Regions from separate parts of the Streptomyces sp. NPDC101227 genome, predicted to be linked through region 1. Evidence: predicted binding sites of a transcription regulator. Region 1 holds the regulator's gene; the other holds the start of a gene.
The links. Region 1 encodes HrcA, which represses chaperone genes, less so after heat shock. Its sites were predicted from a motif close to TTNGCACTCNGNNNNNCNGAGTGCNAA; they were not measured.
Positions count from the first base shown of each region.

Region 2: a site for HrcA is predicted at 3,213-3,239, ahead of ACIRPT_RS10440 (FmdB family zinc ribbon protein). Genes of this name have one in related genera too.

Region 1 is NZ_JBIWOD010000003.1:311,432-317,599, reverse strand. It holds gene ACIRPT_RS08200 (16S rRNA (uracil(1498)-N(3))-methyltransferase) at 1-37, opposite strand, end outside; gene ACIRPT_RS08195 (nitronate monooxygenase) at 34-1,140, opposite strand; gene dnaJ (molecular chaperone DnaJ) at 1,330-2,466, opposite strand; gene hrcA (heat-inducible transcriptional repressor HrcA) at 2,469-3,485, opposite strand; gene ACIRPT_RS08180 (MBL fold metallo-hydrolase) at 3,714-4,451, shown strand; gene ACIRPT_RS08175 (DUF3097 domain-containing protein) at 4,499-5,332, shown strand; gene ACIRPT_RS08170 (Uma2 family endonuclease) at 5,310-5,897, opposite strand; gene hemW (radical SAM family heme chaperone HemW) at 6,001-6,168, opposite strand, start outside.
Region 2 is NZ_JBIWOD010000004.1:183,201-189,368, forward strand. It holds gene ACIRPT_RS10430 (potassium/proton antiporter) at 1-1,494, shown strand, start outside; gene ACIRPT_RS10435 (MFS transporter) at 1,817-3,115, shown strand; gene ACIRPT_RS10440 (FmdB family zinc ribbon protein) at 3,251-3,619, shown strand; gene ACIRPT_RS10445 (S-methyl-5'-thioadenosine phosphorylase) at 3,747-4,580, shown strand; gene mscL (large conductance mechanosensitive channel protein MscL) at 5,416-5,910, shown strand; gene ACIRPT_RS10455 (hypothetical protein) at 5,954-6,168, opposite strand, start outside.

The DNA.
Region 1 (6,168 bases):
CCGCGAGCGAATCGACGAGAAAGACGGGGGCGGTCATGACGCGGTACCGGCGCCCGCGCCGTCGCCGGGGCGGCTCAACGCGGCGCGTGCCAGGTCCAGTTCGGCCGACAGCACCTCGACCAGCTGCCCGGCCGGCAGTTCGCGGGCCATCCGGTGGCCCTGCCCGGCCCACAGCGCCATGCCCTGCGCATCGCCCGCCTTGGCCGCGGCCTTGCGCAGCCCGGACGTGAGGTGGTGGACGGCGGGGTAGGCGGCCGGGGCGTACGGGCCGTGCTCGCGAAGGAAACGGTTCACCAGCCCGCGGGCCGGGCGCCCGGAGAACGCCCGGGTCAGCTCGGTACGGGTGAACAGCGGGTTGGTCAGCGCCTGCTTGTGCAGGGGGTTGGCACCCGATTCGGGCGTCGCGAGGAAGGCCGTGCCGAGCTGCGCCATCGCGGCACCGGCGGCCAGTGCGGCGGCGATCTGCGAGCCGCGCATCAGGCCGCCCGCGGCGATGATCGGGATCTGCACCGCCTCGTAGACCTGGGCGACGAGCGAGAGCAGCCCGATGCCCGCGCCGGTGCCGTCGGACTGCGGGTCGTCGCGGTGGGTGCTCTGGTGACCGCCCGCCTCGATGCCCTGGACACAGACCGCATCCGCGCCCGACCACTGCGCGGCCTGCGCCTCGGCCGCGGTGGTGACCGTCACGACGGTGTACGTACCGACCTTGGCGAAGGCGTCGAGCACCGCGCGGGAGGGGCAGCCGAAGGCGAACGAGACCACCGGCACCGGGTCCTCACGCAGGATCGCCAGCTTGGCCTCGTAGCCGTCGTCGGAGCCGCCGTACGGGTCGAGTTCGGCGATCGGGCTCTCGTACCAGGCCGCTTCGCCCGCGAGCTGCTCGCGGTAGACCTCGACCGGGGTGGTGTCGGCGAGGCTGGGCTGCGGCATGAACAGGTTGACGCCGAAGGGCCGGCCGGTCAGCCCGCGCAGCTGTTTGATCTCCTGATACATGCCGTCGGCGGTTTTGTACCCGGCGGCGAGGAAGCCGAGACCGCCGGCTTCACTGACGGCGGCGGCGAGCTCCGGGCGAGCGGCGCCGCCCGCCATGGGGGCCTGCACGATCGGGTAGCGGCAGAGATCGGTCAGCGGGGTGGGCATAACCACATCGTGTCACGCCCACCGCCACACTCCGAACCAGGGCCGGACCAAGATCCAGGCTCCGCCTGCGCCCCAGCCCCCAACGGCCTACCGCCCGTTGAACGCATCCTTCAACCGCGAGAACAACCCCTGCTGCCCCGGCTGACCGCGCCTGCCCGGGGACAACCCCCGGACCCCCGGCCGACTCACCTACCGCCCGTTGAACGCATCCTTCAACCGCGAGAACAACCCCTGCTGCCCCGGCTGGAACTGCCCCGTCGGGCGTTCCTCGCCGCGGAGCTTGGCCAGCCGGCGCACCAGCTCCTCCTGCTCGGGGTCGAGCTTGGTGGGCGTCTGCACCTCGACATGGACGATCAGGTCGCCGCGGCCGCCGCCGCGCAGATGTGTCACACCGCGCTGGTGCAGCGGGATCGACTGGCCGGACTGGGTGCCGGGCCGGACGTCGATCTCCTCCACCCCGTCGAGCGTCTCCAGCGGGCATTTGGTGCCCAGTGCCGCCGCCGTCATGGGGATGGTGACCGTGCAGTGCAGATCGTCGCCGCGCCGCTGGAAGACCGGGTGCGCCAGCTCGTGGATCTCGACGTAGAGGTCACCTGCCGGGCCGCCGCCGGGGCCGACCTCGCCCTCGCCCGCAAGCTGGATCCGCGTCCCGTTGTCGACACCGGCGGGGATCTTCACCGTCAGCGTGCGGCGGGAGCGGATCCGGCCGTCGCCGGCGCACTCGGGGCACGGCGTCGGCACGACCGTACCGAAGCCCTGGCACTGCGGGCACGGCCGCGATGTCATGACCTGGCCGAGGAAGGACCGGGTGACCTGCGAGACCTCGCCGCGGCCGCGGCACATGTCACAGGTCTGCGCGGAGGTGCCGGGCGCCGCGCCCTCGCCGGTGCACGTCGTGCAGACGATGGCGGTGTCGACCTGGAGGTCCTTGGTCGTGCCGAAGGCCGCTTCGTTCAGCTCGATGTCGAGCCGGATCATGGCGTCCTGGCCGCGGCGGGTGCGCGAGCGCGGGCCCCGCTGCGAGGCCGTGCCGAAGAAGGCGTCCATGATGTCGGAGAAGTTGCCGAAGCCGGCGCCGAAGCCGCCCGCGCCACCGCCGCCGCCCGACTGCGAGAGCGGGTCGCCGCCGAGGTCGTAGACCTGCTTCTTCTGCGGGTCCGACAAGACCTCGTAAGCGGCGTTGATCTCCTTGAACCGCTCCTGGGTCTTCGGGTCCGGGTTCACGTCCGGGTGCAGCTCACGCGCCAGCCGACGGAAGGCCTTCTTGATCTGGTCCTGCGAGGCATCGCGACTGACGCCGAGAACCGAGTAGTAATCCGTGGCCACTTTTACGACTCCGCGAGGATTTGTCCGACGTAACGTGCCACTGCGCGTACCGCTCCCATCGTTCCGGGGTAGTCCATGCGGGTCGGTCCGACCACGCCGAGTTTGGCGACTGCCTCGTCGCCCGAACCGTAACCGACCGCGACGACCGATGTGGACGTCAGGCCTTCGTGGGCATTCTCATGCCCGATACGTACGGTCATGCCCGAGTCCTTGGCCTCCCCCAGCAGCTTGAGCAGCACCACATGCTCCTCAAGGGCCTCCAGCACCGGGCGGATGGTCAGGGGAAAATCGTGCCCGAAGCGCGTGAGATTGGCCGTTCCGCCGATCATCAGCCGCTCTTCGGTCTCCTCCACCAGAGTTTCCAGCAACACCGACAGCACTGTCGAGACCGTGCCGCGGTCGTCCTGCTCGAAGGACTCCGGGAGATCCTGCACCAACTGCGGCACATCCGCGAACCGGCGCCCCACCACCCGGCTGTTGAGCCGCGCCCGCAGATCCGCGAGCGAGGTCTCGCCGAACGGCGCCTGGCAGTCGATCAGCCGCTGCTCGACCCGTCCGGTGTCCGTGATCAGTACGAGCATCAGCCGGGCCGGGGCCAGCGCCAGCAGCTCGACATGCCGGACCGTGGACCGGGTCAGGGACGGGTACTGCACGACGGCCACCTGGCGGGTCAGCTGCGCCAGCAGCCGGACCGTGCGGCCGACGACGTCATCGAGGTCGACGGCGCCGTCGAGGAAGTTCTGGATGGCCCGCCGCTCCGGGGAGGACAGCGGCTTGACGCCCGCCAGCTTGTCGACGAAGAGGCGGTAGCCCTTGTCGGTGGGGATCCGGCCGGCGCTGGTGTGCGGCTGGGCGATGAAGCCCTCGTCCTCCAGGGCCGCCATGTCGTTGCGGACCGTGGCCGGGGAGACGCCCAGCTGATGGCGCTCGGTGAGCGCCTTGGAGCCGACCGGCTCCTCCGTCCCGACATAGTCCTGGACGATGGCGCGCAGCACTTCGAGCCTGCGTTCACTGAGCATCCTGCGCACCTCCAGTCCAGCCGTGTTGCCGTCTCGTCACTCCTGGCACTCGCACGGGCCGAGTGCCAGACCCGGAAGCCAGTGTACGGCCGGGTAGCACAGCTGCGGCAAGAGCGACCGCAACGATCGACTGCCAATGCGCCGCCCGATGACCGTGATCGGCCGTTGTGGCCGGTCTCTGACGCGTTCCGTCAGGCAACGCTATCGCGATGGAGCTAGCGTCTCGGTATGCGCACTGCTTGGGAAGAGGCCGGGTGGGAACCGCTCGGTGAAGGCGTCGCCCGGCGCCGGATGCCGGGCTGGGACGAGACGATCGGCGTGATCGCCGGATCTGCCGGGGTGATGATCGTCGACACCGGCGCATCCATCCGCGACGGCGCCGATCTACGCCGCGCGATCCGCGGCGTGCTGGGCCGGGAAGTGACGCATATCGCGCTCACCCACCCGCATTTCGATCACGTCCTGGGCACCGCCGCCTTCGCTGGCGTCGAGGTGTTCGGCGCGGCCGGGCTGAGCGATCTGCTCCGGCGCGACCGGGACGAGCTGCGGCGGGACGCGGTACGGCACGGCCTGGACCCGGAAGCCGCCGCGGAGGCCGCGGATCTGCTGGTCCGCCCGCACCATCACGTCCACGGCGAACTGACCGTCGACCTCGGCGACCGGCAGGTGCTGCTCGCCAATGTCGGCCCCGGCCACACCGCCCACGACCTGGCCGTTCTCGTACCGGGCCGGGGCGGCGCCCCCGAGATCGTCTTCTGCGGCGACCTGGTCGAGGAGTCCGGGGAGCCGAACGCCGGCCTGGACTCGCTGCCCCAGCAGTGGCCGGCGGCCCTGGACCGGCTGCTGGCCCTGGGCGGCGAGGACGCCCGGTACGTACCGGGGCACGGGGCGGTCGTGGACGCCCGCTTCGTGCGCGCCCAGCGGGAGGCCCTGGCCATCCGCTTCGGCGTGCCGCCGGCCTCCTGAGAGAACCTCCCGCCCGCCCCTCACGAGAACAGGACCCTGACGCCTCCATGCGCAGCAAGCAGTACGGACCGGACCTCACCCCGCCCTGGAAGAAGCAGCGCCCCGCCCCCGAGGTACCGGCCGAGCCCGACCTCGTCGTCGAGGAGGTCACCACCGGCTTCTGCGGCGCCGTGATCCGCTGCGAGAAGACCGCCGAGGGCCCGGTCGTCACCCTTGAGGACCGCTTCGGCAAGCACCGGGTCTTCCCGATGACGCCGCGCGGCTTCCTGCTGGAGGGCCGTGTCGTCACCCTCGTACGGCCCCAGGGCCGCCCGGCGCCGGCCGGTCCGGCCCGTACCGCGTCGGGCTCACTCGCCGTGCCCGGCGCCCGCGCCCGGGTCGCGCGCGCCGGGCGCATTTATGTGGAGGGGCGGCACGACGCGGAGCTGGTCGAGCGGGTGTGGGGCGACGATCTGCGCATCGAGGGCGTGGTCGTGGAGTACCTGGAGGGGATCGACGACCTGCCGGCGATCGTGCGGAGCTTCGCGCCGGGGCCGGATGCGCGGCTGGGGGTGCTGGTGGATCACCTGGTGCCGGGCTCGAAGGAGTCGCGGATCACGGCGGCGGTGACCGGGGAGCATGCGCTGGTGGTGGGCCACCCGTACATCGACGTGTGGGAGGCGGTGAAGCCGGCGTCGGTGGGGATCGCGGCGTGGCCGAGGGTCCCGCGCGGCCAGGACTGGAAGACGGGCGTGTGCCGGGCGCTGGGCTGGCCGGAGAACACGGGAGCGGCGTGGCAGCGGATTCTGGGCTGCGTGCGGTCGTACAAGGACCTGGAGCCGGCGTTGCTGGGGCGGGTGGAGGAGCTGATCGACTTCGTTACGGTCGGCGGTGCGGCCTGACGTTCGGGAGGGTGCCGAACTCTGAGGTGTCCAGTTCGATGCCGAGGAGGTCCAGTGGCACGGATTCGCCGAACTTGTAGATCGACTGGACCCGGTAGTCGGCATCCTCCCCGGTGCCGGTGGGCTCGGTAAGCAGTACGCACTGCGCCATGATGGGGTCGATGATCAGGTAGGCGGGAATGCCGCCCGCCGCATAGATCGAGCGCTTGACACCGTAATCACGGTCGACGCTGTTTTTCGAGACGACCTCGACCAGCACCGTGATCATCTGGGCCGGTAGCAGACGACCCGAATCCGGCCCCGCGTCGCGCTCCAGGACGACGAGATCCGGCTGTGGCTCGCTGGTTTCGTTCAGCAGATCGATGTCCTGGGTCTGGAGACAGTCCCATTCCTGGTCTGGGATCTGTCGGAGAACCCTCAGCACGATCCGGTTGTGCACCAGATCCGGCCCGGCCATCATCACGATTTCCCCCCGCAGGAGTTCCGCCTTGAAACCCTCCGGTACCTCAAGGTCCTCGTAGAGCTCGACGATGCGCGTGATCGGCCGGTCATCCACCGCGGTCATCTCCGTGGCCCTCCGCTTCCCGCCATCGTTCTCTTTCGACAGCAGCCTGGCACCAGGGTAAGCAAGCGTTCCTGGAATCTGCAGGAGTTCACTCGTTCGAGCATCAGTCCACCAGATCCCGCACCACCGCGTCGGCCAGCAGCCGCCCCCGCAGCGTCAGCACGGCCCGGCCGTCCGCATACGGCCCGGCCGCCAGCAGCCCGTCGGCCAGCGCCCGCTCCGCGGCCTTCGCCCCCGCCGGCGCGAGGATGTCGAGCGGGCAGCCGTCCAC
Region 2 (6,168 bases), on a different contig from region 1:
GCCGTGGCCGCGGTACGGCTCTCCTCGCGCAGCGGGCTCCCCAGCCTGCTCATCTACCTGGGGATAGGCATCGCCATAGGACAGGACGGCCTGGGCGGTGTCGTCTTCGACAACGCCGAGCTGACCCAACTCCTCGGCTATGCGGCCCTGGTCGTGATCCTCGCGGAGGGCGGCCTGGGCACGAAGTGGAAGGAAATCAAGCCGGCGCTGCCCCGGGCGGCGCTGCTCTCGACGGTCGGCGTCGCGGTGAGCGTGGGGGTCACCGCGGCCGGAGCGCACTATCTGGCCGGGCTCGGATGGCGCCAGGCGCTGCTGATCGGCGCCGTGGTCTCCTCGACGGACGCGGCCGCGGTCTTCTCCGTACTGCGCAACGTCCCGCTGCCCGCCCGCCTGACGGGTGTCCTGGAGGCGGAATCGGGCTTCAACGACGCACCGGTGGTCATCCTCGTCGTCGCCTTCTCCACGGCCGGGCCGGTCGAGCACTGGTACGCCCTGCTCGGCGAGATAGCCCTGGAGCTGGCCATCGGCGCCGCCATCGGGGTGGCGGTCGGCTGGCTCGGCTCCTACGGCATGCGGCATGTGGCACTGCCCGCCTCCGGCCTCTACCCGATCGCCGTCATGGCCATCGCGGTCTCCGCCTACGCGGCCGGCGCCCTGGCGCACGGCTCCGGCTTCCTCGCCGTCTATCTGGCCGCGGTGGTCCTCGGCAACGCCAAACTGCCGCACGCCCCGGCCACCCGCGGCTTCGCCGAGGGGCTCGGCTGGATCGGCCAGATCGGCATGTTCGTTCTGCTGGGCCTGCTGGTCACCCCGCACAACCTCCTCGACGACATCGTTCCGGCGCTGGTCATCGGCATGATCCTGACGATCGTGGCCCGCCCGCTGTCGGTCTTCGCGAGCCTGCTGCCGTACCCCATGCCCTGGCAGGAGAAGACCCTGCTGTCCTGGGCCGGCCTGCGCGGCGCGGTGCCCATCGTCCTGGCCACCATTCCGATGGTCACGGACATCCCGGGCAGCGAACGCGTCTTCAACATCGTCTTCGTCCTGGTCGTCGTCTACACCCTCATCCAGGGCCCGACGCTGCCCTGGCTCGCCAGGCGGCTGCGGCTGGGCGACGGCGCGGAGCCCGCCGACCTGGGCATCGAGTCGGCCCCTCTGGAGCGGCTGCGCGGCCATCTGCTGTCCACGTCCATCGGCCCCGTCTCGCGGATGCACGGCGTCGAGGTCGGCGAGCTGCGGATGCCCGCCGGTGCCGCGGTCACCCTCGTCGTACGGGACGGCTCCAGCTTCGTACCGTCGCCCACGACCGTGCTGCGGCACGGCGACGAGCTGCTGGTGGTGGCCACGGATCCGGTACGGGACGCGGCCGAGCGGCGACTGCAGGCGGTCTCCCAGGGCGGCAAGCTGGCCGGCTGGCTGGGGACGGGCGGACACGGCGGCCCGCGGCCCGAGGAGTCCAGGGAGCGGCGGGGCAGGCGGCGGCAGGCCGGCTGAACCGGCCCCCGGCCCGACTCCGACCGGCCGGTATGTGCCGCATCTCTCCACGGATCCCAAGGAATTCCGCGTGAAGCCCTGGTTAATCCCAGGGCTTCACGCGCTTCGGCCTGTAGTATGAAGAGGCAATAAACGAACCAACTCTGCCTGAAGCAGAGCTGGCGCGACCGCTCGGCGGCCGCGGTCCTCTGCCACAAGCGCAGCCACTTCCCCGGTGCGGACCACGCGGTATCACTCGGTCCTGCGCGAGAGGACAGCTCTCGGCGCGTACCCGTGACGACCTCGCGGCGGCGCGCTACCAGGCGGCAGAAAGGCCCCGGCCGTGGCATCCGCGGTCAAGACCTCCCGTCCCGGTTACGGACAACTGCTGCGCACCCCTGGTGCATGGACGTTCCTGCTGCCCGGCTTTCTGGCCCGGCAGCCGTTCGCGATGCTGACGATCGGCATCACCCTGCTCGTCCAGTCCACCACCGGCTCCTTCGGCACCGCCGGCGCGGTGACCGCCGCCACCGGCGTCTCGATGGCGCTGTTCGCCCCGCAGAGCGGCAAGCTCGCCGACCGCTTCGGTCAGCGCGCGGTGCTGCTCCCCGGCGTCGCGGTGCATGTCGCCGGCGTCGCCGCCCTGATCACCCTGGCCCTCGCACACGCCCCCCTGTGGGCGCTGCTCGCGGTGGCCGTCCCCACCGGCGCCTCGACGCCGCAGGTCGGCCCGATGGTCCGGGCCCGTTGGGCGGCCCAGCTCGGCGGCAGCCCGCTGATGCCGACCGCCGCCGCCTTCGAGTCGGTCACCGATGAGTTCACCTTCGTCGTCGGCCCGGTGCTGGCGACCGCTCTGTGCACCGGTATCCACCCGGCCGCCGGCCTGATCACCGAGGCCGTCCTCAGCCTGGCCGGCGGACTGCTGTTCGCCGCGCAGCGGCGCACCCAGCCGCCCGTCCACCGGGCGCAGGACACCGACCGGCCGCGCGTCTCGGCGCTGTCGTTGCCCGGCGTACGCGTCCTGATCGTCGCGTTCCTCGGCATCGGCACCGTCTTCGGCGGCATGCAGGTCTCGCTGACCGCCTTCACCGAGCACATCGGGCACCCGGGCATCAACGGCGTCCTCTACGGGATCTTCGCGGCCGGCAACATGCTCGCGGGCGTCGCCTGCGGCGCCATCAGCTGGAAGGTCGGCCCGCGACGCCGGCTGCTGGTCGCCTACGGGCTGCTGGCGCTGGCCACCACCCCGCTGTGGTCCGTGACCGCGGTACCGCTGCTGGCCGCCGTCGGCCTGGTCATCGGCCTGTGCATCGCCCCGGCCCTGATCTCCGGCTACACCCTGGTCGAGACGCTGGTGCCGGCCGCCGCCCGCACGGAGGCCTTCACGTGGCTCACCGGCGCGGTGGCGCTGGGCCAGGCCGCCGCGGCCTCCTCGGCCGGCCAGCTGACGGACCGCTTCGGCCCGAGCGCCGGATTCCTGGTGCCGCTGGCCGGTACGGCGCTGGCGCTGACGGTGCTGCTGACGCTGCGCACGCATCTGCGACCGCGTTCGTCGACCGTGGTCAGCGGCGGCTCGGACGCCACGGACTACCAGGTCACCGCCGTCACCGAGGACCGCGAGCGGGAGCTGGCGAGCGCCTGACGGAACGCGGGGCGAGCGCCCGGCCGAACGTGGAGTCGGTCACCGTACGCCGGTCACAGTGGACTGACGGGCCGGAATACTGCACTATGGATCGTCGTTAGCACTCATCGAGTGAGAGTGCCAGGAGGAAGTCAAGTGCCGACCTACCAGTACCAGTGCACCGCGTGCGGCGAGGGCCTTGAGGCCGTGCAGAAGTTCACCGACGACGCGCTCACCGAGTGCCCCAGCTGCGACGGACGCCTCAAGAAGGTGTTCTCCGCGGTCGGCATCGTCTTCAAGGGCTCCGGGTTCTACCGCAACGACAGCCGCGGCTCGTCGTCCAGCAGCAGCCCGGCGAAGAGCTCCTCCGGCACGAGCGGCTCGTCCTCCTCGGACTCGTCCAGCGGCTCGGACGCCAAGTCGACGGCCTCGTCGTCCTCGGCATCCTCCTCGTCCTCGTCCTCGTCCTCGACGGCGTCGTCCTCGACGTCCTCGTCGTCCACGAGCAGCAGCTCCGCCGCCTGACCAGCGCTTCCCCCGGACCCCGCCGTCGCCGACGGCGGGGTCCGCGGCTTTTCCTGCCCTCGCCCGAGCCCTCGTAGGGCAGGGGACCCCCACCGCGGCTCGGCGCCGCCCCGATAGTGTGACCGGCATGGCTGACGCGGAGATTGGCGTTATCGGCGGCTCGGGGTTCTACTCCTTCCTCGATGACGTGACCGAGATCACGGTGGAGACCCCGTACGGTCCACCCAGCGACTCCCTCTTCCTGGGCGATGTGGCCGGCCGCCGGGTCGCCTTCCTGCCCCGGCACGGCCGCGGGCACCGCCTCGCGCCGCACCGCATCAACTACCGCGCCAACCTGTGGGCGCTGCGCTCGGTCGGCGTGCGCCAGGTCCTCGGCCCGTGCGCCGTCGGCGGCCTGCGGCCCGAATACGGTCCCGGCACGCTGCTCGTCCCCGACCAGCTCGTCGACCGCACCAAGTCCCGCGCCCAGTCCTATTTCGACGGCGAACCGCTGCCGGGCGGCGGCGTCCCGAACATCGTCCACGTCTCGTTCGCCGACCCGTACTGCCCCACCGGACGCCGGACCGCGGTGGCGGCGGCCCGCGGCCGCAACTGGGAGCCGGTCGACGGCGGCACCCTCGTCGTCATCGAAGGCCCCCGCTTCTCCACCCGCGCCGAGTCCCGCTGGCACGCCGCGCAGGGCTGGTCGGTGGTCGGCATGACCGGTCACCCCGAGGCCGTACTCGCCCGTGAGCTCGGCCTCTGTTACACGTCATTGACCCTGGTCACCGACCTGGACGCGGGCGCCGAGACCGGCGCCGGCGTCACCCACGAGGAGGTCCTGGAGGTCTTCGGCCAGAACGTCGGCCGACTGCGCGAGGTCCTCTTCGACGCGGTGGCCGCCCTCCCCGACTCCGCGGCCCGCGACTGCCCCTGCCCGAGCTCCCTCGAGGGCTGGGATCTGGGCATCGAGCTGCCTTAGCGACTGCCGGGCGTCGTACGGAAGAGGCGCGGCGGGTTTCGCGGGGGCCGGTGGGCTCTCGGGGCGGGACATGGCGGCCGGAGGGCTCGCGGAGGCATCAGGGGCGTCAGGGACGTCAGGGCCTCCTGTGGGTGACCGGGTTGTCCACAGACGCGGGTTCATCCACAGGCCGGAGCGGGCCGCGGGGAATTCCGGCACGGTGGTGATCGCCGGTGAGCGCCGGTCCCGAATTCCGCAATCCCCGCGACAGGCGGTGACGACGATGCTCCGTTCCCCCTTCGGCCCCTCTCTCGATTCCCCCCTCGGTTCCTCTCCCGACGGCTCCCTCGATCTTCCTTCCACCGGCTTACGGCTCCCCCTGCCGCCGCTCCCCGACCCACCCCTGCCGACTCCCCCGACATGTGAAGTGCCCCACTTCGCACCGGTACGAGCCGGCGGTGGACGACACCGATGGCGGCGGGCGACGCGACGACGTCTGCTCGCGGCCGCACTGGCGATGGCCGCCGCAGCACTGGCCACGGGCGTCTCGTACGGTGCCGTACGAACGGCTCCGGCGGCCGGGTGCCCGGCGGCGGCGCTCTCCGGAGGGCGGTAGCCATGCCCCAAGATCGAGTGGCATCCGCTCTCCTCGCACGCAAAGCTTCTCCGGGGTCGGTGTCCCCCCTGCTCTTCCAGGGCTCGGGGAAGGGCCGGTCCGTCCGCAAGATCCGCACTGACGCTCTGGTCGATCGCCGGTTCGTGTCGGGCGACTGGACACCGCCGCCCCGCCCTGCCGTAAGTTGCGGTGCTGATTGTTGCTGCACCGTCCGTACCGAGCGTGGAAAGAGGCTGTCAGGTGAGCGAGAACAAGGGCGTCCTGCAGGGATTCAAGGAATTCCTGATGCGCGGAAACGTCATCGAGCTCGCGGTCGCGGTCGTCGTCGGTGCGGCGTTCACCAACATCGTCAATGCCGTGGTCAAGGGCGTGATCAACCCGATCATCGGCGCCCTCGGCTCGCAGAACCTCGACAACTACAAGTCCTGCCTCAGCGCCAGCTGCCACCCGGACCCGAAGACCGGCGAATTCACCGACGGCATCTTCATCCTGTGGGGCTCGGTGCTCAGCGCCGCGCTGACCTTCCTGATCACCGCCGCGGTCGTCTACTTCCTCATGATCCTTCCGATGAACAAGTGGAAGGCCCGCCAGGACGCGAAGAAGCCGGTCGACGACACCCCCGCCGACCCGACCGAGGTCGAGCTGCTCATCGAGATCCGCGACGCCCTCATCGCCCAGCGCAACGGCTCGGCCCCGGCGTCCGCCACCGTCATCGCGCAGAAGACGCAGCAGTAGGAGCGAGCACCCGGGACCGGCACCCGCCGCCTCATCGCCTCGCTCAGAGGTGGTGGGGCGGCTTTTCGTCGAGGAAGCGGGCCAGATCGGCAGCGCTGCCGGAGGCCGTGGGGCGCTCACCCCAGCCCCGGTCGGTGTCGTCCGAGGACTGCCGGTCCAGCGGATCGTCGAAGATCAGCGCGGCGGGCCGGGCGGCGGGCCGGGCCATCTCGGTGTTCCCGCTCGTGGCGGGCCGGGCGACGGGCGCCTCGTCGGCCG